Regions from separate parts of the Cupriavidus sp. MEYA8 genome, predicted to be linked through region 3. Evidence: predicted binding sites of a transcription regulator. Region 3 holds the regulator's gene; each other region holds the start of a gene.
What was found. Region 3 encodes LexA, which represses DNA repair genes until DNA is damaged. Its sites were predicted from a motif close to ACTGTATNNNNATACAGT; they were not measured.
Positions count from the first base shown of each region.

Region 1: AC5WJ1_RS01310 (ATP-dependent helicase) is a predicted target of LexA. The motif match lies at 5,072-5,089, and genes of this name have one in related genera.
Region 2: imuA (translesion DNA synthesis-associated protein ImuA) is a predicted target of LexA. The motif match lies at 5,663-5,680, and genes of this name have one in related genera.
Region 4: AC5WJ1_RS11760 (DUF2471 family protein) is a predicted target of LexA. The motif match lies at 3,259-3,276, and genes of this name have one in related genera.

Region 1 is NZ_CM181221.1:282,708-289,962, forward strand. It holds gene AC5WJ1_RS01295 (D-alanyl-D-alanine carboxypeptidase family protein) at 1-1,056, shown strand, start outside; gene AC5WJ1_RS01300 (HP0495 family protein) at 1,106-1,414, shown strand; gene AC5WJ1_RS01305 (class I SAM-dependent rRNA methyltransferase) at 1,626-2,822, shown strand; gene AC5WJ1_RS01310 (ATP-dependent helicase) at 2,917-5,028, opposite strand; gene AC5WJ1_RS01315 (TlpA disulfide reductase family protein) at 5,194-5,727, opposite strand; gene AC5WJ1_RS01320 (SoxW family protein) at 5,848-6,375, opposite strand; gene AC5WJ1_RS01325 (hypothetical protein) at 6,515-7,126, shown strand; gene AC5WJ1_RS01330 (LysE family transporter) at 7,223-7,255, shown strand, end outside.
Region 2 is NZ_CM181222.1:172,544-179,798, reverse strand. It holds gene AC5WJ1_RS17895 (sigma-54-dependent Fis family transcriptional regulator) at 1-952, shown strand, start outside; gene AC5WJ1_RS17890 (aldehyde dehydrogenase family protein) at 1,201-2,619, shown strand; gene AC5WJ1_RS17885 (PQQ-dependent dehydrogenase, methanol/ethanol family) at 2,820-4,964, shown strand; gene AC5WJ1_RS17880 (PaaI family thioesterase) at 5,131-5,535, shown strand; gene imuA (translesion DNA synthesis-associated protein ImuA) at 5,731-6,654, shown strand; gene AC5WJ1_RS17870 (Y-family DNA polymerase) at 6,587-7,255, shown strand, end outside.
Region 3 is NZ_CM181221.1:2,150,762-2,158,016, forward strand. It holds gene AC5WJ1_RS09935 (inorganic phosphate transporter) at 1-260, opposite strand, end outside; gene AC5WJ1_RS09940 (DUF47 domain-containing protein) at 274-900, opposite strand; gene AC5WJ1_RS09945 (replicative DNA helicase) at 1,093-2,484, opposite strand; gene rplI (50S ribosomal protein L9) at 2,670-3,122, opposite strand; gene rpsR (30S ribosomal protein S18) at 3,154-3,432, opposite strand; gene priB (primosomal replication protein N) at 3,436-3,735, opposite strand; gene rpsF (30S ribosomal protein S6) at 3,813-4,187, opposite strand; gene AC5WJ1_RS09970 (asparaginase) at 4,300-5,292, opposite strand; gene lexA (transcriptional repressor LexA) at 5,573-6,229, shown strand; gene AC5WJ1_RS09980 (hypothetical protein) at 6,343-6,510, shown strand; gene AC5WJ1_RS09985 (hypothetical protein) at 6,511-6,861, opposite strand.
Region 4 is NZ_CM181221.1:2,535,475-2,542,729, forward strand. It holds gene AC5WJ1_RS11745 (hypothetical protein) at 1-217, opposite strand, end outside; gene AC5WJ1_RS11750 (DMT family transporter) at 469-801, shown strand; gene AC5WJ1_RS11755 (4-hydroxyphenylacetate 3-hydroxylase N-terminal domain-containing protein) at 1,372-3,051, shown strand; gene AC5WJ1_RS11760 (DUF2471 family protein) at 3,294-3,584, shown strand; gene AC5WJ1_RS11765 (hypothetical protein) at 3,574-3,864, shown strand; gene AC5WJ1_RS11770 (DUF2188 domain-containing protein) at 4,000-4,215, shown strand; gene AC5WJ1_RS11775 (DUF2188 domain-containing protein) at 4,281-4,502, shown strand; gene AC5WJ1_RS11780 (DUF2514 family protein) at 4,560-5,084, opposite strand; gene AC5WJ1_RS11785 (glycoside hydrolase family 19 protein) at 5,081-5,638, opposite strand; gene AC5WJ1_RS11790 (hypothetical protein) at 5,635-6,033, opposite strand; gene AC5WJ1_RS11795 (glycosyltransferase) at 6,287-7,255, shown strand, end outside.

The sequences.
Region 1 (7,255 bases), 1.8 Mb from region 3:
TATGACGTGACCAGCGGCCAGGCGCTGGCCTCGCAGAATGCCGACCAGCGCATCGAGCCGGCCTCGCTGACCAAGCTGATGACCGCCTACCTGGCGTTCGAGGCACTCAAGGAAAAGCGCCTGACGCTGGAACAGACCGTGGTGCCGACCAACCTCGTGCTCAAGGTCAAAAGCGACGAGTCACGCATGTTCATCGAGCCCAACAAGCCGGTCAGCGTGCAGGACCTGCTGCTGGGCCTGATCGTGCAGTCGGGCAACGACGCCGCGCTGGCGCTGGCCGAGGCAGTGGGCGGCTCGGAAGAGGGCTTCGTCGCGATGATGAACCGCGAGGCCCAGCGCATGGGCATGAAGAGCACCCACTTCACCAACACCGACGGCATTCCCGACCCGAACCACTACACCACCGCGGTGGACCTGGCGACGCTGACCACGCACCTGATCAAGGACTTCCCCGAGTACTACGCCATGTACTCGCAGAAGGAGTTCACCTATAACAAGATCAGGCAGCCCAACCGCAACCGCCTGCTGTACATCGACCCGACCGTGGACGGCGTCAAGACCGGCCACACCAAGTCCGCCGGCTATTGCCTGATCTCGTCGGCCCAGCGTCCGCTGGCCAACGTGCCCAACGGCCAGCGCCGCCTGATCTCGATCGTGATCGGCACCACCACCGAACAGGTGCGCACGCAGGAAAGCCTGAAGATCCTCAACTACGGCTTCCAGTTCTTCGACACGCTGCGCCTGTACGACAAGGGGCAGGTGCTGGCCACGCCCGAGATCTACAAGGGCAAGGCCGGCACGGTCAAGATCGGCGTGCAGCACGAGACCTTCGTCACCGTGCCCAAGGGCACCGGCGGTCGCCTGAAGCCGGTGCTGGAGCGCCAGGAACTGATGATCGCGCCGATCGCGGCGGGCCAGCAGGTGGGCATGGTCAAGCTGATGGACGGCGCCAACAAGGTGGCCGAGTTCCCCGTGGTGGCGCTGGAAGAAGTGCCCGAGGCCGGTTTCTTCGGCCGCCTGTGGGACACCATCCGCCTGTGGTTCAAGCGCAAGTGATTGGCACGCGCGGCCTGGAGATTTGCCGGGCCGCGCCGGAGAAAACGACATGACTTCCGACAACCAGGGCAGCGGCAACAAGCCCGGCGATATCCCGCCGGAGCAGTCGCTGATCGAATACCCGAGCCATTTCCCGATCAAGGTGATGGGCTCGATGCAGGACGGCTTTGCCGAGGCCATCGTCACGCTGGTGCAGGAGTTCGATCCGGACTTCCATGCGGGCAAGATGGAGATGCGGCCCTCGAGCAAGGGCAACTATCTCGGACTCACCGTGACGGTGTGGGTGACCAGCCGCGAGCAGCTGGACGACCTGTACCGGGCGCTGACTTCGCATCCGATGGTGAAGGTGGTGCTGTAACCGCTGACGTATCTTTCCTGATTGTTTGCTCCCCCCTCCCGCGCGCGGGAGAGGGGCCGGGGGAGAGGGCAGGCGCTGGCAATGCCGACGCCCGTCACTTTGTTGACACTCCCGCCCTCTCCCCCAACCCCTCTCCCGCAGGCGGGAGAGGGGAGCCGCACCGCAGGGAGCCAAACACCGCGGCTGCGGCACGCATCCTCCCCATACCGACATGAACACCATCACCCTGAAACCCGGCAAGGAAAAATCGCTGCTGCGCCGCCACCCGTGGATCTATGCCACCGGCATCGCCACCACCGAAGGCCGCTGCGAGCCGGGCTCGACCGTGACCGTGCGCGCCGCCGACGGCCGCTTCCTGGCCAAGGCCGCCTACAGCCCCGAATCGCAGATCCGTGCGCGCGTGTGGACCTTCGACGAAAACGAGCCGGTCGACCACGCGCTGTTCAAGCGCCGCGTGGCCGCGGCCATCGCCTACCGGCGCCAGTGGGTGAAGGACAGCGATGCGGTGCGCCTGATCTTCGGCGAATCGGACCGGCTGCCGGGGCTGATCGTCGACTACTACGGCAGTGGGGAAACGGGCCAGCTGGTGTGCCAGTTCAATGCGGCCGGCGTGGAGCACTGGAAGACCGCGATCGTGCAGGCGCTGGTCAAGGAGACTGGCTGCCCCAACGTCTATGAACGCTCCGACGCCGCCGTGCGCCAGCGCGAGGGGCTGGAGCTGGTGACCGGCGTGCTGGCCGGCGCGGAGCCCGATCCGGCGCTGTCGGTGACCGAGCATGGCGTGCGCTATTACGTCGACGTGCGCAACGGCCACAAGACCGGCTTCTACGTCGACCAGCGCGACAACCGCAAGCTGGTGGGCGACCTGGCCGAAGGGCGCGAGGTGCTGAACTGCTTCTGCTATACAGGCGGTTTCTCGCTGGCCGCGCTGCGCGGCGGGGCCAAGTCGGTGACGTCGATCGATTCGTCGGGCGAGGCGCTGAAGATTGCCGCGGGCAACGTCACCCTGAACGGGTTCGATCCGGAGCGCGCGACCTGGCTCGACGCTGACGTGTTCAAGACGCTGCGCGAATTCCGCGCCGAAGGGCGTCAGTTCGACCTGATCGTGCTGGACCCGCCCAAGTTCGCGCCGTCGGCGCAGCATATCGACCGTGCCGCGCGTGCGTACAAGGAGATCAACCTGGTCGGCACGCAGCTGCTGCGGCCAGGCGGTTTGCTGTTCACGTACTCGTGCTCGGGCGCGATCAGCATGGAGCTGTTCCAGAAGATCGTGGCGGGCGCAATGACCGATGCGCGGGCGGATGCGCGCATCCTGCGCAGGCTGTCGGCCGGCACCGATCACCCGATGCTGGCGGCGTTCCCGGAAGGGGAGTACCTGAAGGGGTTGCTGCTGGAGAAGGTGGGGTAACGCTGCGATCCGGAAGCGGCGACAGCCCTAGCGCGCCGCTTGTTTTCTCCCCTATCCCGCGCGCGGGAGAGGGGAGAAAAACGGCGCGACGAGACTACCGCCACATATTCCGCATCCGGCTGGCCAGGTCCACCGGCGCCAGCGCCGGCTTTGCCTTCCCCTCGCCCGGCATCGGCGGCGGCGGCCATGCCCGGCTGTGGAAATTCGGCATCACGCGATTCGGGATGAACCGCGTGCGCGACGCATACACATGCCGGTCGCCAAAGCCCACCTGCTGGTGCACGTAGAAGCGCTGCGGCACGACGACGTCCAGATGGTCCTTGGCGCGCGTCATCGCCACATACAGCAGCCGCCGTTCTTCCTCGATCTCTTCGGTCGTTCCCGTCGCCAGGTCGCTCGGCATGCAGCCATCGACGGCATTGAGCACATATACTGCCTTCCACTCCTGCCCCTTGGCCGAGTGGATGGTCGACAGGATCAGGTAGTCCTCGTCGCGCGACGGCACGCCGGATTCATCGCTCGACGCACTGGGCGGGTCCAGCGTCAGCTCGGTCAGGAAGCGCTCGCGCGCGCCGTAGGTGGCGGCGATGCGTTCCAGCTGCTGCAGGTCGGCCTGGCGCGCGGCGGCGTCGTCGTGCAGGCGTTCGAGGTGCGGCGTGTACCAGGCCAGCACCTGCTCGAACTCCGACGGCCACGGCGAGGCCGGCGCCATCAGCGCGCGCGCCAGCGTCAGCAGGTCGGCCCACGCGGGGGCAGCGGCCGGCGGCGGCTCGAATTCCTGCAGCGAGAACAGCGGCTCGGTGGCCAGCGCCAGCGCGTCGAGCACACGTGCCGCGGTCTTGGGGCCGATGCCCGGCAGCAGCTGCAGCGTGCGGAAGCCTGCCATGCGGTCGCGCGGGTTTTCCAGCCAGCGCACCACGGCCAGCACGTCTTTCACGTGCGTCGATTCCAGGAACTTGAGCCCGCCGAACTTCACGAACGGGATATTGCGCCGCGCCAGCTCGATCTCCACCTGCGCGCTGTGGTCGGCGGCGCGGAACAGCACCGCCTGCGCCATCAGCGCCAGGCCGGCCTCGCGCCGCGCCAGCACCTGCTCGACCACGTAGCGCGCCTGGTCGGCCTCGTCGTTGACGACGATGATGCCGGGCTTCTCGGCCGACAGCCGCTCGGACCAGAGATCCTTGGTATAGCGCTCGGCCGCCAGTCCGATCACGGCGTTGGCGGCCTGCAGGATCGGCTGCGTCGAGCGGTAGTTCTGCGACAGCGTCACCTGCTGCGCGGGCGGCGTGAACTGCTGCGGGAAATCGAGGATATTGCGCACGGTCGCACCGCGGAACGCGTAGATCGACTGCGCATCGTCGCCGACCACGGTCAGGCCGCGGCCATCGGGCCGCATGGCCAGCAGGATCGACGCCTGCAGTGCGTTGGTGTCCTGGTATTCGTCGACCAGGACGTGGTCGAAGCGCGCGCCGATGTCCTGCGCGATGGCCGGCTCTGCCATGGCCTGCGCCCAGTACAGCAGCAGGTCGTCGTAGTCGAGCACGTGCTGCTTCTGCTTGGCCTCGACATAGCCGGCAAACAGCGTGCGCAGCGCATCGGCCCACATCGCGTAGCGCGGGAACTGCTGCTTGAGCACGTCCTCCAGCGGCGCCTGCGTGTTGACCACGCGCGAGTAGATCGACAGGCAGGTCTCTTTTTTGGGAAAGCGGCTCGCGGTCTCGGACAGGCCCAGGTCGTGGCGCACCACGTGCATCAGGTCGGCCGCATCGCCGCGGTCGCTGATGGTGAAGGCGGGCGACAGGCCCAGCGTCTCGGCGTACTCGCGCAGCAGGCGCGCGCCGATGGCGTGGAAGGTGCCCGACCACTGCAGCGCCGCGCGGCCCGCGCCGGTCTGCGTGCCCAGCGCCTGGTCGACGATGCGCTCGACGCGCCGGCCCATTTCGGCGGCGGCGCGGCGCGAGAAGGTCAGCAGCAGGATGCGGCGCGGATCGGCGCCGCCCAGCACCAGGTGCGCGACCCGGTGCGCCAGCGTGTTGGTCTTGCCCGAGCCCGCGCCGGCGATGATCAGCAGCGGCCCGTCGCTGCCGTGCTCGACCGCGGCGCGCTGCTCCGGGTTGAGCCTGGACAGGTAGGCGGGGCCTGCGTCGGCCGCATCGGGGGCAAGGGCGGATTCGAGGTCCGCGGCGGGGGCAAGGTCGAGTGACACAGGCAGGAAAGAGGAATGGGGCGGGCAAAAAAAGCTGGCGCTAACTGTATATCCATACAGCCCGGCAGTGCAAGCCGCTTTGCGCGGGATGGGGCACGAACCAATAAAAAAGGTGCTCGATGAGCACCTTTTCCTGAATGTTGCGGGCGGCGGCGGGTGACAGCGTTACGCAGACTTTGCCAGCGCGCCGTCCAGCAGCTTGTGCAGCGCATCCCACTCGGGCTCGCCGACATAACGCTTGAGGATGCGTCCGTCCTTGTCGACCACGAAGGTGGTCGGCGTCAGCTGCACATTGCCGAAGGCCCTGGCGGCGGACCCGTCCGAATCCATCGCGACCTTGAACGGCAGCCCGCGCGTCTTGGCGTAGTTCATCACGTACATCGGCGGGTCATAGTTCATCGCCACGGCGACGAACTCCAGCCCCTTGCCCTTGAACTGCTCGTAGGTCTTGACCATGTCGGGCATTTCCTTGACGCAGGTGGCGCAGCTGGTGGCCCAGAAATTGACCAGGTAGACCTTGCCCTTCAGGTCGGCGGTGCTGACCTTCTCGCCCGACAGCAGCGTGAACGTGGCGGCCGGCGCGGCGTTGGAGGGCGCCAGCGCGCGGTAGCCGAACCAGCCCAGCAGCGCCAGTACGACGACTGCGGCGACGATGGGCCAGGGCTTGCGGGAGGACTTGGCGGAAGTGGAAGTGGTCATGGGAGGCGGAGGAAGGCGAATTCTCTTCGGGCAACGACACATTCTAATGCCGCGGGCGCCGCGGTGTTGCGCGCGGTCTGCTTGCGTCAATCTGTCGCAATGCCGGCGCCACCGCGCGGTTCAGCGCCGTGTGGCGATGGCGGCGCGTGCCTGGTCCAGCGCCTGCTCCAGGTAGGCGCCGTAGAAATCGGGCTGCATGCCGCGCAGCGGACTGGCGGCGGCGCGGCCCTGGCGATCGAGGAACAGCACCGTCGGCGCCACCCGCACCTGGTGCGCCCGCGCCCAGTCGCGCGCGGTGGTCATGCTGCCGTCGGCATCGCGCAGCGGCGTGGCGGCGGTCAGGTCGAGCTCGCGCACCGCGATCTCGCCGGCGGCGGCCTGCGGGCCGAGGTAGTTGCGGCGCACCGCGTCGCAATAGCCGCATCCTGGCATCGACACCAGCAGCACCAGCGGCTCGCCACGTTGCGCGGCCTCGGCGCCATGCGCGGCCAGGTCGGTGGCGGCAGGCAGGTGCGCCGTGCCCGCGGCCAGCGCCGCGCCGGCGGCCGTTGCCAGCAGCGTGCAGGCGGCCAGTCGCGCCAGTTGCGCTAGTCGGAGCAGCGCGGACCGGGCTGGTACGGCGAGGCGGGGCAGGGCGGGAACAGGCATGCGGTCGGGAAAGACTGTCAGGCGGCGCACCATGCACCGGGGCGCCACTTCCGCGATAATACCGGTTTCCGCCCGCAGGCGACGGCGGCCGCCAGAGCCGCTCCATGGCCTGCGCGCGCTGTCCGCCACACGCTTCCCCATGCGTCCTCTTTCGCCCCAGTCGTCGAGCCTGGCCGCCCTGGCCCGCAGTCCCATGCTGCGCCGCGCCGCCGTATGCGCGGCGCTGGCCCTCTGCGCCTGTTCGCCCCGCTATGACTGGCGCACGATCCAGTCCGGCGAGGGCGCCTATGCCGCGCTCTACCCCGGCAAGCCCAGCAGCGCCGCGCGCGACGTCACCATCGCCGGCCGCAAGCTGCCGATGACGATGGAGGCGGCGCGCGTCGACGACACGCTATTCGCCGTGGGCGTGGTCACGCTGCCTGCCGACGACGAAGCGCTGCGGCGCGAGGCGCTGGCGGCGATGCAGGCGGGCCTGCTGGCCAACCTGGGCACGTCGTCGGGCGAGCCGGCGCGTACGCGCCCGGTCACGATCACGACCGCCGACAAGCCGGGGCGGCCGCTGGCCGGCGTGGAAGTGCAGGCCAGCGGCGTGTCGCCGCAGGACCAGTCGCCGCGGCGGCTGACCGCGCGGCTGGTGGCGGTGGGCGCGCGCGCCTACCAGGCGGTGGTGCTGGAGTCCGGCGACGCCGCGCGCGACCAGCGCCAGGCCGAGCAGGTGGAGCAGTTCCTCGGCGGCTTCCACCCGTTCTGAGGTCCCGCAGGACGCCGCAGGAATACAGGGTTTGCGCCGGGCCGCGTCAGTGCGGCGGCGGCAGTTGTCGGGCAGTTGTCGTCTAGGAGAATCGAAATGCGTTGGGAAGTGTGGCTGGCTTATTTCGCC
Region 2 (7,255 bases), on a different replicon from region 3:
CGAGGACGCCGGTCCGCTGGCCGGCCACCTCATTGCCGATGCCACGCTGGCGCGCGCCTTCGACAAGGCCAGCATGGCGGTCGGCGCGCAGGTGCCGGTGATCCTGCTGGGCGAGACCGGCACCGGCAAGACCATGCTGGCGCGCGCGCTGCATGAGGGCAGCCGGCCGGACGGCAACTTTGTCTCGATCAACTGCTCGGCTATTCCCGAAGGGCTGGCCGAAGCCGAGCTGTTTGGCTATGCCGACGGCGCCTTTACCGGCAGCCGCCGCGGCGGCTGCGCGGGCAAGATCGAGCAGGCCAACCATGGCACGCTGTTCCTCGACGAGATCGGCGACATGCCGCTGGCACTGCAGACCCGGCTGCTGAGCGTGCTGCAGGAGCGCTGCGTCACGCGCGTCGGCGCGGCCAAGCCGATCCCGGTCGACCTGTCGGTGATCTGCGCCACGCACCGCAGCCTGCCGGAACTGGTGCGGCAGGGCGCCTTCCGTGAAGACCTGTATTTCCGCATCAACGGCATGGCGATCCGCGTTCCGGCGTTGCGCGACCGCACCGACCTGCCCGAGCTGATCGCGGCGATGCTGCAGACGCTGGCGCGCGGCCGGCGCAAGGCGCTCGATGCCGATGTGATGGCGCTGCTGATGTCGCATGCCTGGCCCGGCAATGTGCGCGAGCTGCACCAGGTGCTGCGCACTGCGGTGGCGCTGTCTGGCCTCAGCGAGGAAATCCGGCGCGAGCACCTGGACGAAAGCTGGCTGGATGCTGCAACGCGCGTGGCAGTGACTGACATCCTGCCCGCGGCGGGCCAGCCGATGCTGCTGGCGCAGGCGCAGGACGCGCTGATCCAGCGCACCCTCGACGAGCTCAGCGGTAACCGCTCCGAAGCCGCGCGCGCGCTCGGCATCTCGCGCGCAACGCTGTACCGCAAGATGGCGCGCGCCAAGATCCGCTAGACCGGTCCGCCGATCCCTCATGACCCCCGCCCGCCACGCCGTGGCGGCGGGGGTTTTTCCTTGATGGCGTGTCTTGCCTGTATCGAGACATTGGATCAGATTGCGACACACAGGGGCAGCGTCGCAACCACGCTGCCATGCGCAACTGGCGCAAAGACAAGCGCAGGTGCGCGATTTGTGCGCCAGGCACGCCGCTTGCGTTGCAGGGCATCGCATTCCAACCAGGGAACAACATGAGGAGACAAGCGATGCACGGCAATGCAGGACTGCTGATCAACGGAAAAATCGTGCAGGGCAGCGCCACGCTCGACGTGGTCAACCCCGCCACCGGCAAGGTGTTCACCACGGTGTCGCGCGCCACCGAGCGCGAGGCTGCTGCGGCGGTCGCCGCCGCCAAGGCCGCGCAGCCGGGCTGGGCCGCGCTGGAACTGCCGCAGCGGCGCGCGCTGCTGCTGCGCTTCGCCGACGCGCTGCACGGCAACGCGGAGGACCTGGCCGCCACGCTGGTGCTGGAGCAGGGCAAGCCGCTGGCCGAGGCGCGTCAGGAACTGCAGTTCGCCGAAGCCTTCGTGCGCCATATCGCCGGGCTGGAGCTGCCGGTATCGCTGGTGCAGGACGACGCCACCCACCGCATCGAGCTGCACCACAAGCCGCTGGGTGTGGTGGCCGCCATCGCGGCATGGAATTTCCCGGTGCTGATCGCTGCCTACAAGCTCGCGCCGGCGCTGCTGATGGGCAATACCGTGGTGCTCAAGCCCGCGCCGACCACACCTGTGGCAACGCTGCAGCTTGGGGCGATCCTGTCCGACCTGCTGCCGCCGGGCGTGGTCAACATCATCACCGATGCCAATGACCTGGGCAGCTACCTGACTTCGCACCCCGACGTGGCCAAGGTCTCGTTCACGGGCTCGACCGCGACCGGCAAGAAGGTGATGGCAAGCGCCGGCCCGGGGCTGAAGCGCATCACGCTGGAACTGGGCGGCAACGACGCGGCCATCGTGCTCGACGATGCCGACGTGGCGGAAATCGCGCCGAAGATCTTCGGCAGCGCTTTCTACAACTGCGGGCAGGTATGCCTGGCGCTGAAGCGGCTGTACGTGCATGCGTCGGTCCATGACGCGCTGTGCGACGCGCTGGCCGACCTGGCCGGGCGCACGGTGGTAGGCAATGGCGCGGAAGCAGGCGTCACGATGGGCCCGCTGCAGAACGCCATGCAGTACGACAAGGCCGGCCGCTTCCTGGCCAGCGCGCGCCGCGACGGCAAGATCCTGGCGGGTGGCGCCTTGCTCAAGGGCGATGGCTACTTCGTCGCCCCGACCATCGTGCGCGACCTGACCGACCAGAGCGAGCTGGTGACCGAGGAGCAGTTCGCGCCGATCCTGCCGGTGCTGAAGTTCGACAGCATCGACGAGGCCGTGGCGCGCGCCAACGGTACGCCGTATGGGCTGGGTGGCTCGGTGTGGTCCAGCGACGAAGAGCGCGCCTATGGGGTGGCGTGGCGTCTCGACGTGGGTACGGCATGGGTCAACCACCACCTGCATTTCGGCCCGCACATCCCGCTGGTGGGCGCCAAGGAGTCCGGCGTCGGCGTGGAATTCGGGCCGGAAGGGCTGGCCGAGTATGCGCAACTGAGCGTGATCAATATCGCGCGCGCGCAGGCCTGCTGACGCGGCCACGCCCGCTGCGCGGCGGGCGACACAGGCAAGAAGAAAACCGGAAGTCGCGCAGCGCGACCGCGTCTATGCGGGTGGCAACGGCGTCGCCGGCGGCAACCTGGATTCGGACGTAGGCATTATTCGCTATGGGCGCTTCATGGAGGTCGGTGTTCTGACACGCCAAATCAATTAAGAAGACAGAGGAGACCAAGATGCATAGCAACAAGCAACGCCTGCTGGTGAGCATGGTGGCCGCGGCCAGCGTGGCGCTGCCGGCGCCGATGGCATTCGGCGCCGAAGGCAACGCCGCTCCCCGCCCGGCAAAAAAGGCGCACAAGCCGGCGAACGCCGCCGCGCGCGTGGACGGCGCCGCAATCCGCGCCAACGAGGCCGGCACGCCGAACTGGCCCAGCTACGGCCTGGATTACGCCGAGACCCGCTTCAGCAAGCTCGAGCAGGTCAACGCGGGCAACGTCAAGGACCTGGGGCTGGCCTGGTCCTACGACCTGGAATCGACGCGCGGCGTGGAGGCGACGCCGCTGGTGGTCGATGGGGTGATGTACGTCTCCGCACCGTGGAGCGTGGTGCATGCCATCGACGCGCGCACCGGCAAGCGCCTGTGGACCTACGACCCGCAGGTACCGCGCGACCAGGCCTACAAGGGCTGCTGCGACGTGGTCAATCGCGGCGTGGCGCTGTACCAGGACAAGGTCTTCGTCGGCGCGTTCGACGGCCGGCTGGTGGCGATTGATGCCGCCACCGGCAAGAAGGTGTGGGAGCAGGACACCATCGTCGATCGCAGCAAGTCCTATACGATCACCGGCGCGCCGCGCGTCTACAAGGGCAAGGTGATCATCGGCAACGGCGGCGCAGAGTACGGCGTGCGCGGCTACATCACCGCCTACGATGCCGAGACCGGCAAGCAGCAATGGCGCTGGTACACGGTTCCGGGCGACCCCGCCAGGCCCTTCGAGAACGAAGCCATGGCAAAGGCCGCGGCCACCTGGGACCCCAGCGGCAAGTACTGGGTCAACGGTGGCGGCGGCACGGTCTGGAACACCATGGCGTTCGACCCCGGCCTGAACCTGATGTACATCGGCACCGGCAACGCCGGCCCGTGGAGCCGCAAGCTGCGCAGCCCGAAGGGCGGCGACAACCTCTACGCGGCCTCCGTGGTGGCGCTGAACCCGGACACTGGCGAATACGTCTGGCACTACCAGGAAACCCCGGGCGACAACTGGGACTACACCTCGACGCAGGACATCATCCTGGCCGACCTGAAGATCGACGGCCAGCCGCGCAAGGTGATCCTGCACGCGCCCAAGAACGGCTTCTTCTTCGTGATCGACCGGACCAATGGCAAGTTCATCTCGGCCAAGAACTTCGTCGACGTCAACTGGGCCTCGGGCTATGACAAGGACGGCCGGCCGATCGAGACGCCGCAGTCGGACACTTCGGGCAAGCCGGCGGATATCGTGCCGGGGCCGTTCGGCGCGCACAACTGGCATTCGATGTCGTTCCACCCGAAGCTGGGGCTGGCCTTTATCCCGGCGCAGCACGTGCCGCTGACGCTGGCCGACAACAAGGAGTGGGCCCACAACCAGAAGGACTCTCCCGAGGCGCATCGCGGCGTGGGCTGGAACTTGGGCATGCTGGTCAATGCCGAGCCTCCCAGGAGCAAGCCGATGGGGCGGCTGATCGCGTGGGACCCGCTGGCGCAGAAGGCGGTATGGCACCAGGACCATGCCGGCCCGTGGAACGGCGGCACGCTCGCGACCGCCGGCAACCTGGTGTTCCAGGGCACGGCGGACGGGCGGCTGGTGGCGTATCACGCCGGCACCGGCGAGAAGCTGTGGCAGGCGCCGACCGGCTCCGGCGTGGTGGCGGCGCCGGTGACCTACCTGCTCGACGGCAAGCAGTATGTGTCGGTGGCGGTGGGCTGGGGCGGCGTGTATGGCCTGAGCCAGCGCGGCAGCGACAGGCAGGCGCCGGGACGGGTCTACACCTTTGTGCTCAACGGCAAGAAGCCGATGCCCGAGTCGGCGCCCTACGCGATGGCGCCGCTGCTGAGCGGGGTGAAATACGACCCGGCCAAGGTCGCCGACGGGCAGAAGCTCTACGTCAACAACTGCGTCTTCTGCCATGGCGTGCCGGGTGTCGACAAGGGCGGCAATATTCCCAACCTGGCCTATGTCGGCGCGCCGATGATCGAGCACCTGGACAAGATCCTGTTCAACGGGCCGTTGGTGCAGAAGGGCATGCCGGATTTCACCGGCAAGCTGACGGCGGAGGACGTGGTCAAGATCCAGGCATTTATCCAGGGCACCGCCGACGCGGTGCGGCCGAAGAAGCCCTGACGGAAGTGCGCGCGCGGGCCGGCACTGGCCCGCGCGCTTCGTGCACGCCAAAGTGGCTGTTCGCCAAATCGGAATTGTTTGGGGCCGCGAATCGCGAGGAAATACCGCCTGGACAAATTTAGCCGTGGTGAGCAGTGAAATGAAAATCCAAGCAACGGAAATCGTGATGGAGGGTGGCGCCGGCGGCGGTTTCTCTCTCGACAATCCCGCCCTCGAAAGCATCGGTGTCCGCATCACGCAGTGGCGCCCCGATTACGTGGAGCTTGAACTGCCGGTCACGTCCAGCATGCTGAACCGCAGCCGCGTGGTCCATGGCGGCACGATCTGCACGCTGCTGGACGCCGCCACCGGCTATGCCGGCCTATTCTCGGCGCCGGGCGAGGCGGCGCGGCATGCGGTGACGCTGTCGCTGACTTCCAACTTCCTGAGCAACGGCACGGGCAGTGTGTTGACGGCCAAGGGCACCGTCGATCGGCGCGGGCGCTCGATTTTCTTTTCGCGTGCCGAGGTCTGGCTTGACCAGGAGTTGCTGGTGGCGACCGGCGTTGCCACGATGAAATACCTGAAGTAGGCCCACGGGGCGTTCGCGCCCCTTTCTCTTCTTCGGAGGCGGAGCCCGTCCGCCCGATCCGTTCCTCCGGTGCTCCGCGCACCACCCTGGCATCCTTCGCGCGTCTACCCCTTGCGCTTGCCTCGATACTGTATAAATATACAGTTATCGTAAATATCCTATTTCCTCGCTTCCCGCGAGCGACACCGACTTCACATGCCTGCGCAATCGTACGCAGCCCCGCCCATGGCGGCGGAGGGCGTTCTTTTCCCTGCGCCGACGCCGGCCAGGTCCGCAGCCCCGGCAGCCCCGGCAGCCCACGCTACCCGGCAGCAGGCGCTGTCGGCGCTCGAGCAGCGCTATCCCGGCCTGTGGCGCGCCGGCCAGCTTGGCCGTGCCGGCAGCGCCGCGGTGTGCCCGACCGGGTATGACGCGCTCTCGGCCGAACTGCCGGGCGGCGGCTGGCCGGCGGGCGGACTGACCGAACTGCTGACCACGCAGGGCGGCGCGGGCGAACTGCGCCTGCTGCTGCCGGCGCTGCGCGTGCTGGCCGGGGCAGGGCGCCGCATCGCGCTGGTGGCGCCGCCTTGCTTGCCCAATGCCATGGGCCTGGCCGCGGCCGGCCTGCCGGCGCGCCAGCTGTACTGGCTGCGCCCGCCAGCCGGCGCGGCCAAGGCTGCGCAACAGGCCGACATGCTGTGGGCGGCCGAGCAGGTGCTGCGCAGCCAGGCCTTCGGCGGCGTGCTGGTGTGGCTGCCCGCGGCCCGGCCCGAGGCGCTGCGCCGGCTGCAGGTGCTGGCCCAAGCCGGCGACGCGGTGGTGTGGGCGCTGCGCCCGGCCGCGGCGCTGCGCGAGTCGTCGCCGGCGGTGCTGCGCCTGCTGCTGGCGCCGCAGCCTGGCAATGTGCTGTCGATCACCTTCCACAAGCGACGCGGGCCGGTGCGCGATACGCCGTTGCTGCTGCGCCTGGGCGGGATGGAGGCAGCCATGCGCACGGCCGCCTGGCCCGTGCCCGCCGGCGCCCCGGCCGCCGCGCCTTCCGTTGTGTCTTCGTCTTCTCAGTCTTCTACCGATGCCGTACTGGATCGCGGTGCACCTGCCGCGCCTGCCCCTGGACGCACTGCAGCCCAACTGGCCTGAGCCGGCTGCCTCCAGCCCATCCTCCGTCACCGGCACGCTGCACCATGCGCTGCCGGTGGCGGTGATGGCGCAGGAGCAGGTGGTGCTGGCCAACGGTCCCGCGATGCAGCTGGGCGTGCGCTACGGCATGCGCCGCGGCGGCGTGCAGGCGCTGTCGGCGGACATCGTGCAGCTGGAACGCGACCTGGTTGCGGAAGAGGCGCTAATGGAAACGGTGGCGCTGGCGCTGCTGCGCTTCACGCCGGCCGTGACCTTCGACGAGGAACCGGAAGCGGCCACCGTGATGCTCGACGTCACCGCCAGCCTGCGCCTCTTTGGCGGCCACCGCGCGCTGTGCCGCGCGGTGCGCGCCTGCGTGCGCCAGCTCGGCACCATTGCCCAGGTGGGCAGCGGCCCGACCGCGCACGGCGCCGCCTGGCTGGCGCGCCAGCCGCTGCGGCGCACCCGCCGCGGCGTGGTGCGGCCCGCGCGCCGGGCGGTGGGCATGGCGCGGCTGCACCGGCTGCTCGACCGCCTGCCGGTCGAGGCGCTGCACACGCTGGCCGACCCGGCCTGGCTCGACGGCATCGGCTGCCGCACGCTGGGCGAGGTGCGGCGCCTG
Region 3 (7,255 bases):
AAGATGACGTAGTGGTCGACGATCCCGACATCGATGGTGCCGGTGCCGACGGTGGCCGCCACCTTCAGGTGAAAGACGAAGATGGCGACGACGTTGCACATCGCCGCCATAGCGACCGCATGGTGCGGCTTGAGCACGCCGGTGGACACCACCGTGGCGATCGAGTTGGCCGCGTCATGGAAGCCGTTCATGAAGTCGAACAGCAGCGCGAGCGCCACCAGCAGGGCAATCACCCACAGGCTCATTTGAATGGTCTGCATGCCGATTGCCGCCTCAGGCGTTTTCCAGGACGATGCCTTCGATGATGTTGGCGACGTCCTCGCACTTGTCGGTGATCGTCTCGAGCTGTTCGTAGATGGCCTTCAGCTTGATCAGGCGCTTCACGTCGGTCTCGTCGCGGAACAGCTTCGACATCGCCGAGCGCATCACGCGGTCGGCCTCGGACTCGAGCTGGTCGATCTGCTGGGCGGTCTTCAGGATGGTGCTGGCATTCCCCATGTCCTCGAGCAGGCCCACCGCGATCTTGACCTGGTCGCAGCACTGCACGCAGATTGCGGCCAGGCGCAGCGCCTCTTCGGTCAGGTTGGTCACGTCGTACAGCGAGATGGTCTCGGCCACGTCTTCCATCAGGTCCAGGATATCGTCCATGGTCGTGATGAGCTTGTGGATCTCGTCGCGGTCCAGCGGCGTGATGAAGGTCTTGTGCAGCAGGTCGATGGTGTCGTGCGTGATCCGGTCGGCCTTCTTCTCGGTGGCCTGGACGCGGCGGGCATGGGCCTCGGCGTTGGGCAGGTCGTTGACCAGGGCCTGGAGCTCGTGGGCGGCGGTCACCGCGCAGTCGGCGTGCTGGTTGAAATATTCGAAGAACTTGCCCTCGGTGGGCATGAATCGGCCGAACATGGAATGTTCCTTAAGGCGGCGCGTGTAGCGCTGCTGATGTGTTGCAGATGGATTGAACGCGAAGCACGACAGCCGCCGGGTCGGCGGCTGTCATCAAAGCGCAATATTTTACAGGGTTACGCGGACATTGCCCGCCGATTTGGCACAAACGAGACGGCCAGCGGCGCGATCTCTGCAGGCGGCTTGACTTCGTCAGGTGTCGTTGTCGAAGAACGCCGGGCCGCCGGTGAAGTTGTCGAACTTGGTGAACTGGCCCAGGAAGGTCAGCCGCACCGTGCCGATCGGGCCGTTACGCTGCTTGCCGATAATGATTTCGGCGGTGCCCTTGTCCTGCGAATCGGGGTTGTAGACCTCGTCGCGGTAGATGAACAGGATCACGTCGGCATCCTGTTCGATAGCGCCGGATTCACGCAGGTCGGACATCACCGGACGCTTGTTGGGACGCTGTTCCAGGCTTCGGTTCAGCTGCGACAGCGCGATCACCGGGCAGTTGAGTTCCTTGGCCAAGCCCTTCAGAGAACGGGAAATCTCTGAAATTTCCGTCGCGCGGTTCTCACCGCCGCCGGAGCCCGACATCAGCTGCAGGTAGTCGATGATGATCAGGCCGAGCTGCCCGCACTGGCGCGCCAGCCGGCGCGAGCGCGCGCGCAGTTCCATCGGGTTCAGCGCGGGAGTTTCGTCGATGAACAGCTGCGCATCGTTCATGCGCTGGATGGCATGCGTCAGGCGTGGCCAGTCTTCATCCAGCAGGCGGCCGGTACGCAACCGGTGCTGGTCCAGCCGCCCGACCGAGCCGAGCATACGCATGGCCAGCTGCGTGCCGGCCATTTCCATCGAGAACACTGCCACCGGCAGGCCCTGCTCCACCGCCACATGCTCGCCGATGTTCAGCGAGAACGCGGTCTTACCCATCGACGGGCGGCCGGCGACGATGATCAGGTCGCCGCCCTGCATGCCGCTGGTCATCCGGTCCAGGTCCACGAAGCCCGTGGGCACGCCGGTCACGTCGCTGGTGCTGTCGCGATGGTAAAGCTCGTCGATGCGCTCCACCACCTGCGTCAGCAGCGGCTGGATTTCCTGGAAGCCGGCCTGGCCGCGCGCGCCTTCCTCGGCGATCGCAAAGACCTTGGATTCAGCTTCGTCCAGCAGCTCGCGGACTTCCCGCCCCTTGGGCGCGAAGGCGGCCGAGGCGATATCGTCGGCCACCGTAACCAGCTTGCGCAGCACCGCACGCTCGCGCACGATTTCCGCATAGCGGCGGATATTGGCCGCGCTGGGCGTGTTCTGTGCCAGCGAATTCAGGTACGCCAGCCCGCCAACTTCCTCGGCCTTGCCCGCAACCTGCAGCATTTCATAGACCGTGATCACGTCGGCCGGCTTTGTGGCCGAGATCAACCGGGCGATGCTCTGGAAGATCATCCGGTGGTCGAAGCGGTAGAAATCCGCCTCCGAAAGGAAGTCCGCAATGCGGTCCCAGGCGGCATTGTCCAGCAGCAGGCCACCGAGCACCGACTGCTCGGCTTCGATGGAATGCGGCGGGACCTTGAGGTTGTCGAGTTGGGGGTCGGCGACGGGCGCGTTCATGGGGAGGGATTATAACGGCGGGACGCTGGCAGGAGGACGCACTACACCGGACATTTGCCGGACGTGCGTCCAACATCTGCCGGCCAGCGCCAGCGGGCAACAAAAAAGGCAGGAGCCAGGGCTCCTGCCTTTTCTGCTTGCAGTGCTTCGGGCGGCGCCGCGCAGCGGCACCGCTGCAGCGGGTCTTAGACCTGCTCGCCCAGCACCGACACGGTCACGTCGACCACGACGTCGGTGTGCAGCGCGACGCTGATCGGGTGGTCGCCCACCATCTTCAGCGGGCCGTTCGGCAGGCGAACCTGAGCCTTCTCGACCTTGAAGCCTTGGCCTTCCAGGGCCACGGCGATGTCGGCGTTGGTGACCGAGCCGAACAGACGGCCGTCCACACCCGACTTCTGGCTGACCTGGACGGTCAGGCCGTTCAGCTTCTCGCCTTCGGCTTGCGCCGCGACCAGCTTCTCGGCGGCGGCCTTTTCCAGCTCGGCGCGCTTGACTTCGAATTCGGCGATCGCGGTTTGCGTGGCGCGGCGCGCCTTCTTCGACGGGATCAGGAAGTTACGAGCGTAACCGTCCTTCACCTTGACGATGTCACCCAGGTTGCCCAGGTTGATGACTTTTTCCAGCAGAATGACTTGCATCGTGTTTTCTCCGTTACGGACCTAGGGCCTATCAGTTCTTGTGCAGGTCGGTGTACGGCAGCAGCGCGAGGAAACGCGCACGCTTGATCGCCGTATCCAGCTGACGCTGATAGTGGGCCTTGGTACCGGTCAGGCGGGCCGGCGTGATCTTGCCGTTGTCGCCGATGAAGTCCTTCAGGGTGTCCAGATCCTTGTAGTCGATCTGTTCCACGCCAGCCACGGTGAAGCGGCAGAAGCGCTTGCGCTTGAACAGCGGGTTCTGTTGCTGGAAGCGCTTCTTGTTCTTGTTGTCACGTTTGACGAATGCCATGATTCAATCCTTTACGAATGCTTTACATCCGGTGATGTGAAAGACGAGAGCCTTGCTGTTGCGGTGCTTGCGGGCGAGGAATCCTTCGCAGTCGAGCAGCGTGCCGAGCGGTAACCGCTCAAGCCGCTGACCCACCGGCCCGATCCCCATTGCCGCGATGGCAAACTCAACCTGCCGTGGCGTTTCCGCCTCGACCGTCTCGCCGCTGTACTGCAGGATGCAGTTCACGACGGGCACTCCGGCCGGGGTATAGCGCAGGGCATCGCGTTCCGCCAAAGTGGCGGCAAGCCGAAGTTGGTTCAACGCGGGGCCTCTTGCCGTTTGCCATCCGTGCCGCCAGGGCCGACATGGTCAGCCTGGGCGCGCACCGCAGTCCGCACTCAGGCGGCCTGGCCTTCGGTGGTCGTTTGCGCGGCCTTGCGGGCTTCTTCGCGCTGCACTTCCTTCATCATCGGCGAAGGAGCGGTTTCAGCCTTCTTGGTCTGCACGATCAGGTGGCGCAGAACGGCGTCGTTGAACTTGAAGGCGTGTTCCAGTTCAGCCAGCGTGTCCTTGCCGCATTCGATGTTCAGGCAAACGTAGTGAGCCTTGGCCAGCTTCTGGATCATGTAGGCCATCTGGCGACGGCCCCAGTCTTCCACGCGGTGAACGTTGCCGTTCTGCGAGGTCACGAGCTGCTTGTAGCGCTCGATCATGGCCGGCACTTGCTCGCTCTGGTCCGGGTGGACGATGAAGACGATTTCGTAATGACGCATTGACGCTCCTTTTGGGATTAGCCACCCGGGCGTCACGAGTCCGGTGTGGCAAGGTTGAATAGCCTCAAATTATAGCCCGGCGCCAACGGGGCGCGCAAGCGGCAAGGCTGGCTCAGGCTTTGGCAAAGGCGGCCTGCAGGCGCACGGGATCCCGTGCCAGCGCAGGATCCGCCGCAAGCGCCAATGCCAGCAGTACCCTCGCCTTATACGGATTCAGGTCCGAGGCGGAGACAAAAACGCCATCGGACGGGCTGGGATGCGCCGGAATCGCCACATGACCTGCCCCGGTGCGCGAACTGCGCACCACCGCCACTCCGGCGGCGGCGGCATCCACCAGGGCCTCCGCCAGCACTTCGTGTATCGAGCCATTGCCGGCGGCGGCCACCACCAGGCCCGCCACGCCAGCCTGCACCAGCGCATCGACGGCGATCCGGCCCGGCTGCGCGTAGCTCGCCACGATCTCGACCACCGGCCATGCGCCCGGCATCGGACCGATCGCCCATGCCTGCCGGGGCGTGCGGGCAAAGCCCACGTAGTCGTCCTGCACCAGCCCGAGCGGCCCGCACTGGGACACGAAGGCATCCACCGCCGAGGTATGCGCCTTGGCAACATCGCGCGCCGCATGGATCTGCTGGTTCAGCACCACCAGCACGCCCTTTCCGCGCGCATCCGGATACGCCGCCACCCGTACCGCGTCGAGCAGGTTGAGCGGCCCGTCGGCCGACAGCGAGGTGGACGGCCGCATCGCCGCCGTCATCACCACCGGGACCGGGCACGCCTGGGTCAGGTGCAGCGCCATCGCCGTTTCTTCCAGCGTATCGGTGCCGTGCGTGATCACGATGCCCGCCACATCCGCCTGCGCCGACCAGTGCTCGACGCGAGCGGCCAGCGCGACCCACAGCGCAAAGGTCATGTCCTTGCTGTCGACCTGCGCCACCTGCTCGGCTTCGATCCGTGCCACCGACTGCAGCGCCGGCACCGCCGCAAGCAACGACGACACGGGCACGGTGGCCGCCTGGTAGTGCGCGCTGCTGGCGGGGTTGCCGGAAGCGCCGGCAATGGTGCCGCCGGTAGCCAATACAACGATGCGAGGCAATTGGGTCATGGATGCTGGGGCTCAGGAAACAGACGGGAATACATGCGCCGGGCGATGGAATCGCGATTGTAACGGCGGACTTCCACCGGAATGGCCCGCGCCGAGGCCGATCGGTTCACGCGCGCCAGCAAAAATTCTGCTTGCGCTGACGCCGATACTGTATAAAATCACAGCATACTGTTTAAACATACAGTGCCCGGCCCGCCGGATGCAGGATTTCGGGGACCGCCCACCCCGTTGGGCAGCCCATCCAACCCTGCCCAGCGCGCCCGCACGGAACGGCGATCCCATGGCGACCCTGACACCCCGGCAGCAGCAGATTTTCGATCTGATCCGCAATACGATCCGCCGTACCGGCTTCCCGCCGACGCGTGCCGAGATTGCTGCCGAATTTGGCTTTTCCTCGCCAAATGCCGCGGAAGAGCACCTGCGCGCGTTGGCCCGCAAAGGCGTGATCGAGCTGACGCCTGGCGCCTCGCGCGGCATCCGCCTGAAGGTTTCGCGCAGCGACTCGGAAATGCCGGACCAGTTCTCGCTACCCATCCCCGGCGTTTTGCAGCTGACGCTGCCGTTGGTTGGCCGCGTCGCAGCCGGCAGCCCCATCCTTGCCGCCGAACATATCGACCGCCAATACCAGGTGGACGCCTCGGTCTTCGATGAACGCCCCGACTACCTGCTGCGCGTGCGCGGCCTGAGCATGCGCGACGCCGGCATTCTCGACGGCGACCTGCTCGCCGTGCGCCGGGCCAGCGAAGCGCCCAACGGCAAGATCGTGGTGGCGCGACTCGGCGACGATGTCACGGTCAAGCGCCTGCAACGGCGCGGCGGCCATATCGAGCTGATCGCGGAAAACCCGGACTTCGCCAACATCATCGTTGAACCGGGGCGCGAAGAGTTTTCGCTGGAAGGCATCGCGGTCGGCCTGATCCGATCCTCCGGCTTCTAGCCGGTCACGGCAGGCGCTTCGCCTGCGCGGACCCACCCGCTTCCATTGCTTTGCAGACGCCGCCCGGCTTGCCGGGTGTTGACCCCGCTTTTGCCTGAAAAAGAGGTGCAACCATGCCGCAAACCCACCACGTCGCCGCCCGCCGCCCGGTCAAGCCGGTGCCCTTCCGCCAGTGCAAGGGCGTGCGCGTCTATCAGGGCGCGCAGCGCCGGACCATGGTAGGCAGCATGGCCGCGATCTGCAGGATGCTTGAACTGGAAACCACTAGCAAGCTGGCCTGATCAGCTACGCGCGCACGCCTTGGTTTCCGTCTCCAGTTCTTCCGGAGTCATCTGCGGGAACCATGTATTAGTCTTGCGCAACTCGACCGCCGTGCCATCCGGCCTGGCGGTCAGCGAGATCAGGTAGGCATACGCAAATTCGCCACTGATCTTTGGCTGTCCGATCCGGATTTCCATCTGGTTCTGTGCCGGCAGGTTGACCATCGTGGCTTCGTCGCCGAGATTGTTGCGCAGGCATTTGGCAACGTCAGCCATTTTTGCCGGCGTGAACAAGCGCATCGGCGGACGCGCACGAATATCTTTCTCCGATGTGCCGGTGGCGCATCCGGCCATCATCGCGGCCACTGCCACGCCAGCCCCTATTACCGCTGCTCGAAAGAACATACGACCCCTTTGGAATGCAAGGCGCGTATGGTACAGGAGCCACATCGATTGTGGGCGTCGCTGGCACTGAAAGGAGCGTCCAAGACGATGACGCAGGGATCTCCATCCCCTCCGCGCAAGCGCGTTTAGCCAGGCCACGCCAGGAAGAGTAGGCCCAGCCCGAGCACCACCGCCGCGAGGATCAAATAGTGGCGCCAGCCGTGCCTCGGATCACCGGTACGGTATGCATGATGGGAATGAGGGATGTGAGGTCTCATGGAGCGAATTGCCGAAAGCTCTTATCCCATCGTAGCCCTTTAAGACCAAGTCGTCCCGCTCGCGCAGCGTCCGCAGCATGCCGCAGCGCCGCCGTCTATTCCGA
Region 4 (7,255 bases), 380 kb from region 3:
CCGCATGGGCCTTGCGCAGTTCTTCGCGCAGCGACCGGACCTCCTGCATCAGCTTGAGGTTGTGCTGCACGCCCCGCTGGATGCGCGTGGCTTCTTCCAACGCATGGTCCGCCGCGGCGATGGTGTCCTGCCATGGCGTCGTGTCCGCCTCCAGCGCCTTCTCCCCGGACTGCGTCGTTGGCCAGACGGCCGCGTCTTCGATGCCGGTGTGATTCATACCGCTCCCCTTACCCAAAAGCCAGCCGCCGGCATCGTAAGGTTCGTGCCGGCTTGGTCAGGCCGCAATACCGCGACTGCCTGGTAATGCACGCCCGCGGGGCGTGCCTAGTTCTGTATTTTGTTTCATTGAAAACCGCAATGCCGCTTCGCACAACCACCACGACGGAGGGACGCGGCTTTGGCGCAACATGGCGGCGGCGCTAAGATGCCGGTCTGGCTGCGTTGCCGCCCCTCTTTCCAGCCCCAACCATGAACGGATACCTGCTCCTCGCCCTCGCCATCGTCGCCGAAGTCATCGCCACCAGCAGCCTGAAGGCCTCGCAAGGATTCACGCGGCTGGTGCCCAGCGTGCTGGTGGTGGGCGGCTACGTGGCGGCGTTCTGGCTGCTGATGATGGTGATGCGGACCGTGCCGGTAGGGATTGCGTATGCAATCTGGAGCGGGGCCGGGATCGTGCTGGTGACGCTGATCGCGGTGGTGCTGTACCGGCAGATCCCGGATCTGGCCGCTTGCCTGGGGATCGGCCTGATCATTGCCGGCGTCGCGGTGATTCAGCTTTTTTCCAAGTCCAGCGCGCACTGAACAACGCCATGCCCAGACTGCAGGATGCAACGCCGCTTGGCCTGCTGGCAGCCGAACGATTTACCGCACCTCGCACGGCCCGGGCGTACATGTCACGGTGGAACCCGGCGGCACGATGATGGTACGGCCGCTCGGCGGCGGATCGGAAACGGTGCGTTGCACCGAGATGCAACTGGCGAGCCCGAGAAGCGGCAACAACACTAGTGAACGTACGAGAAGTCCGACGCGTACCATGGCGATCTCCCTGTAGGGCAAGGCCGCTGCCGGCAGGTGTCGGGAACGCAACCTTTGCCTTTGCGGAAGTATAGGCAAGCAAGGCGCAATTGGCCCCCTGGTGATCGAATCGGGATGGGGGAATTTGCCTGAGGCTGTCGCCAAGAATCGAATCTGCATCTGGCCGGATTCACATTCAGACATAGCGAAAGCGGCCCCGGACACAAACGCCGCGTCATTGCCATGGCATAACAATGTATCGTCAATGCAGCTTCGGCCTGCGCGTTTGCGCACCGAAGCTCTGGCGTGCCCGCCTTGCGGTACGGCACATACTCTTTCCGCGAGAAGCCAAGCGATATGTTCGACGACCTGCGCAATACCTACGACCGCGTCTATGTGCCGTTCACCGGCAAGGAATTCCTGCAAAGCCTGGACGATGGGCGCGAAGTGTGGATCTACGGAGAGCGTGTACGCAATGTCGCCGAGCATCCGGCCTTTCGCAACATGGCGCGCATGATTGCCCGGATGTACCAGGCGCTGCACGATCCGGAACGCCACACCGAACTCTGCGTTCCGACCGAATGGGGCGGCTTTACCCAGCGCTTTTTTCGCGCCCCGCGCGATGCGGCCGAGCAGGTGGCGCAGCGCGATGCGATTGCTGGCTGGCAGAAGTGCGCATGGGGCTGGATGGGACGGTCTCCGGACTACAAGGGCTCGTTCCTGGCCACGCTGGGGGCCAACCCGGCGTTCTACAAGGGCTACGAGGAAAACGCCCGACATTGGTATCGCAAGGCTCAGGAGCGGACCTGGTACCTGGGCCACGCCATAGTCAATCCCCCGGTGGATCGCGATCTGCCGCCGTCGGCCACATCGGACGTATTTGTGCGTGTGGTCCATGAAGACGATGGCGGCATCTACGTGAGCGGGGCCAAGGTCGTTGCCACCGGCGCGGCGCTGACTCACTACACCTATGTTGCCAATGTCGACGCCACGCCAGCGCGAGGGCCCAAGTTCATCGTACCCACCAACGCCCCGGGATTGAAGCTTCTGTGCCGGGTCTCGAACGAATATCGGGCCGCGGTACTCGGCAGCCCGTTCGACTATCCCCTGTCATCGCGCCTGGACGAGAACGACGCCATTCTCGTGATGGACAATGTTTTCGTGCCGTGGGAGAACGTCTTCATGCACGGAGAGGTCCCGCAGGCGGACGCCATACAATCCGGCTCCGGATACCTGGAGCGCGCATCGCTCCACGGCTGTACGCGTGTCGCGGTCAAGCTCGACTTTATCATCGGACTATTGGCCCGCGCGCTGGAGATCACCGGCACCCGCGGCCTGTATGGCGTTCAGGTGCACCTCGGCGAGGTGATCGCATGGCGCAACGCTTTCTGGGCCTTGTCTGATGCGATGGCCAAGAGCGAAGTGCCCTGGCATGGCCACGTCCATCCCGATCCGCACTTTGCCGGCGCCTACCGCGTACTGAACCAGGAGGCATTGCCGCGCGTGCGCAATATCATCGAGCAGGTCGTAGCCAGCGGCCTGATTTACCTGAACTCACATGCGATCGACTTCAGCGTGCCCGAGATACGAGCCTATCTCGACAAGTACCTGCGCGGTTCCGGCGGCGCGCCGGCCGAGGAACGCGTCAAGGTCATGAAGCTGCTGTGGGATGCCATCGGCACCGAGTTCGGCGCACGTCATGAACTTTACGAGATCAATTACATCGGCGGCAACGACGCCACGCGGTTGACCAACCTGTCGGCGGCGCAGAACACGGGCAACCTGGACCAGATGAAGGCTTTCGCCCGTTCGGCAATGGATGACTACGACCTGACCGGCTGGACGGTTCCAGACCTGGTCAACCCCGACGATGTCAGTGCGCTTCCGCGCAACCCGCGTGCCGCGGGGCAGAAACGTGGCAATGTCATAAATGACATTGCGGCCAAAACCGCCAAGCCAAATAGAACTGCTCCACCTCGCACCACCGCTAACGGCGCAATCGCCGTACCAGGCTGTTCGGGCCCGAGACGGCGCTGACCCTGCCCTGCCAGGGCCCTGGGACTCCGGCCGCCCGCCTGCTTGTTTGGGGATGGGAAGAAAGCTGAAGCGTGGATGGTCCCGCCGACAGGATTCATAAAAATTCCATAAATCCTTTACCAGCGCGGGATGGCAGCTATTTGAGTTTTTCGGTGCCCCTTCCAATGCCCCGAAAATAGTTTGCTGGTAGTTTTGGCCCTTGGGTACACTGTATATCCATACAGTACTCACCACTGACGACCATGGACCTTATCCACGCAGCCGAAACCGCTATCCGCGAGGCCGCCCCGGCCATCGTAGCCCGTCACCGAGCCGCCGGGCACCTGACCTGGTGCCTGTTGCATCAGCTCGAAGACGAGGTTGTAGCCGCCGTTGAGGCGACCAGAAAGGTGAACCCCGGCATCCTGCGCATGATGCGCGCGTCGCCGATCATGGGGTATCCGAAGAACGACGAGCTCGCTGATTTTGGCGGAGCCGGCGCGGTGGCGGTGACCTTCAGCATCATCGTGGAGGCATGGAAGCATGTCCACTAAACTGCGCGCGACGTCTGCTGTATTCCTCGAGGCTCAGTTCTTTGCTGACGACCAGGTCGAGCATCAGCTGGAATGCGAAGGCGTTATTGAGAAGCGAGACAGGATCGTCGTCCATGGCCTCGATGTGCGCCACATCCGCGCGCTGCGCTGGACGCCGGACTACGTCTCTTTCCAGGCCGCTGGTCAGGTGCGGCGGCACGCAGTGAGTCGCTGGGCGGAGGTCGGGCCAAGCACGATAGTGTTTGCCCGGCGCCAGCACGCGACGACCGGCATCCAGTAGAGGAATCGATAGCCCATTGACCGAGAAATAGACCGGCTGGTAATTGCGGTAGAGGATTTGGGCTGTCGGACGGCGCCTGACAGCACTCCGCGTACCGAGCGAGCACACTGGTTGCATTAACCTCAGGAGCCCGCCGTGCACAACATCCATGTGGTAGCGTCGGAGTTCGGCTGGACTGTACAGCACGCCGGCGGAGGGGACGGAACTACGTTCCCGGGCCAGGAAGAAGCCGTTTGCGTCGGCACCGCGCTGGCAAAGCGCGAACACGTCGATTTGCTGATTCACGGCCTCGACGGCGAGATTAAGGAACGACGAAGCTTCGAGGACGACTCGCCGAACATCAAGGGCTGATACGATTTCAGCACGGGGTGGCATCTGTCGTCGCAGGATCGCCCGCGACCTCTTTGGAGCTATCGATGCCAGGAAAGAGTATCAGCGTTGTGCCTGCCGAACAGGGCTGGGCGCTTGACATAGACGGCACGTCCGAGCCGCGTCAGATGTTCCCTACGCTTGAAGACGCGATAAGCGCAGGCTGGGCTCGCGCTCGGCGCGACCACATCGAGCTGCACATCCAGCCGCTGGCCGGCGGCGTGCGGCTGCGCGCAGAGGAAGCCAATCCGGCGGACTTCGTTGGGTAGCGGCCATGGCCGGCCTGTAAAGCGCCCCTGGGCCGTGTCGCCGGAGCGCTTCAGGCGCTAGCGCGCCGGAGTCAGCGCGTCATAGCTTCGTTCACAGGCAAGCCCTGCGACCCTGGTGCGATCGGCGTATTCAGCCAGTTCACCCGCTCTCTTGTCAGCCCGGCCGAGCACGTCGGTAAGCACATCGAGGGGATCTCCGGCTGCCGTGCCTCCGCCGCCAGCGGCGGGATGGTTGGTGGCGCGGGCAGCCGCGGCAAGCTGGGCAACTCGCACGCGCAGCTGCTCAGCAAGAGCGCCAGCGGCGCTAGCATCAGCCAAGGCTTGGTCACGTTCCATCGCTGCAGCATTGGCAATCCCCCTCTGTTCTGCGGTCCTGCGTTGTTCTTCGGCGCGCGCCGCTTCGGACGCCGCAGCCAGGGCGCTGGCCTGCCCTTCCCGCTGCTCAGCCTGAGCGGCCCTTAGCTGCTGGATCTGCCCGACTAAGCGCCAGCCGTTGACCGCCCACCCGGCGGCGAACAGGGCGGTGGCCAGCGCAGCCGCGCCAATCATGCGCCACGGGATGTTTGCCGGGATCGAGATCATGCAGTAACCCCCAGCGCGACCTTCGCGCGCGTCCAATACTTCAGCCGGTCATCCCACCCGTTCGGCAGGCCGGTGGCCTTGTTCCGGCCGTTGATAGCGATGCTCAGCGCCTTGAAGTCGCCGGAGTCGGCGAACCGGCTCAAATTGTTGAACTGCCAGTACCAGCCGGCTGACGCCGCCGCGGCCATCGGCTGCTCGAGCAGCTCTGGCATCGTCACCAGGTCAAGGTCAAGACCGCGCCCGCAAAGAAGATAGTTTCGGCGGCCGGTAATCTGGATCAGTCCCCGGCCCATGAACCGCTTGCCGTCGCCCGGTTGCATGTTGCCGAGATCCATCCGGCCCTCATATCGCTGCTGGGCCGCTGTTGGGCCCCAGACCTCACGCACGTAGACCAGTTGACCGGATTCGTGCGCGACCTGCGCGAGAAAAGCGGCCGCGCGCGCCGGCGTGTCGATGTCGGAGCGCGCCATCGCGTCCGTCAGCGGCACCAGGAAGGTGTCGGCCCGACGGCCCGCGCCGGGCATGATCTCGCGCAGTATCTTCACGGTGATCATTGGCCCAGCCCCTTGCGGACGTCCGCGACAACGTCGTCGAGGCTCGCGTCCTTCCGCTTCTCGATGAAATTGAACAGCCACCGGACGATCGCCCAGCCCGGAAGCCCGCAGGCGAAGACAACGCCGAACAAGGCAACCAGTCCGATGTAGTCGTGCGTCCAAGCCTGCAGGTCGAACTTCTGCACAACAAACGCGCCGCCGGCGACGCTCGATACGACGGTAGAGATCAGCCCTACCGCCCATTCCCTTGGGCTTCGTGGTGTCATCATCATCATCACAACGAGTGCGGCAAGGCCCGATGCGCCAGCAGCAACTGCCGCCGGCCCACCAAAGGCTTTGAATGCAGCTGCGCCCGCCGCGCCGGCCGCGGCGCTGCCGCTAATTGGTTCAGACATGTAAGACCCCAGATGTGAAAAAGCCCGCTCGTGGGCGGGCAACGCAATGGACGCTCGGCGCCGTAGCGGCTGGTGAGCTGTCGAATTCAACCCCGCGCCCGCGAATCAAAGCCGAACATGGCGTTTTGTTATACTCGGCGCGACCTTAAAAATTCTACGAAAAGGCACCTGAATGCGCGTAAAGGACTTGGTTCGGGAGACAGTATGGCTACCAGGCTCAACTTACGATGCGAGCGTAAGACCTCGAATCTCGGTGCTGCTGCCGACGTTTCGCCGCGGCAAGAGCGGTTTGTTCAGACGCTGTGTGGATTCGATACTTTCGCAAACGCTCGAAGACCTTGAACTGATCATCATCGATGATGCGAGCACAGATGGAACAGCCGACCAAATCGCCGAGTTCCAAGAAAGGGACGGACGGGTCAGCTGCTTGCGTCATCCAAAGAATATCGGTCTGCCTGCGATCTCGGAATACGAGGGATTCTTGCGGGCCCGCGCCGATAGGATTGCGTTCGCGTTCGATGACACGTTCTTCAATGAGGACGCGCTAGAAAAACTCGCCGAGGAATCAGAGAAGACACCCCACGCGATGATCTACGGCCACATCGAGTGGTCGTATAAGGAGCCGAAGACAGGCGAGATTGTCACCATGCGCCTCGGCTCCAACCGATCACAGGGGCTGCTCCGCACGGGGAACGCAATACCTAACAACGGCGTGCTGCTGCCTCGAAAAATCATTGAGGACGTAGGTTTCTATGACCCACATGCCATCATCGCCCGCGTCTGCGACTGGGATTTGTGGTGCCGCGTGGCGGAGCGCTATGAAATTCGTTTTGTCGATGTTGCCGTAGGCCGTGAAGATGGCCCTTTGACGAACGACAGCCTCGGAAACACCTACGCGCTCGACAGCTGGGCCGTCGCTGAATGGATGCGCATCCCCCGAAACGAGCAACTGAAGCCGGCCAATTTTGGCGAATACGATGTCCTGGCTGGTGATGCGTCGTGCAGCCTAAACACCCAGGCGGTCATCGAGTCAACAGCAAGAAAGCACGCGACTATGCGCGGATGGGCATTGCCAGATCGTCATGGCAACGCCAATGAGGAAGGCTGCATTCTCGTCGTAACTCTCCATTACGACGCTTCGACCTATCTCTGCTTCGACATGCTCCCGCCGGAGGTGGCGCGACGAGTCCGGGTCATCACGTACAACAGTTGGTTCGGCGTC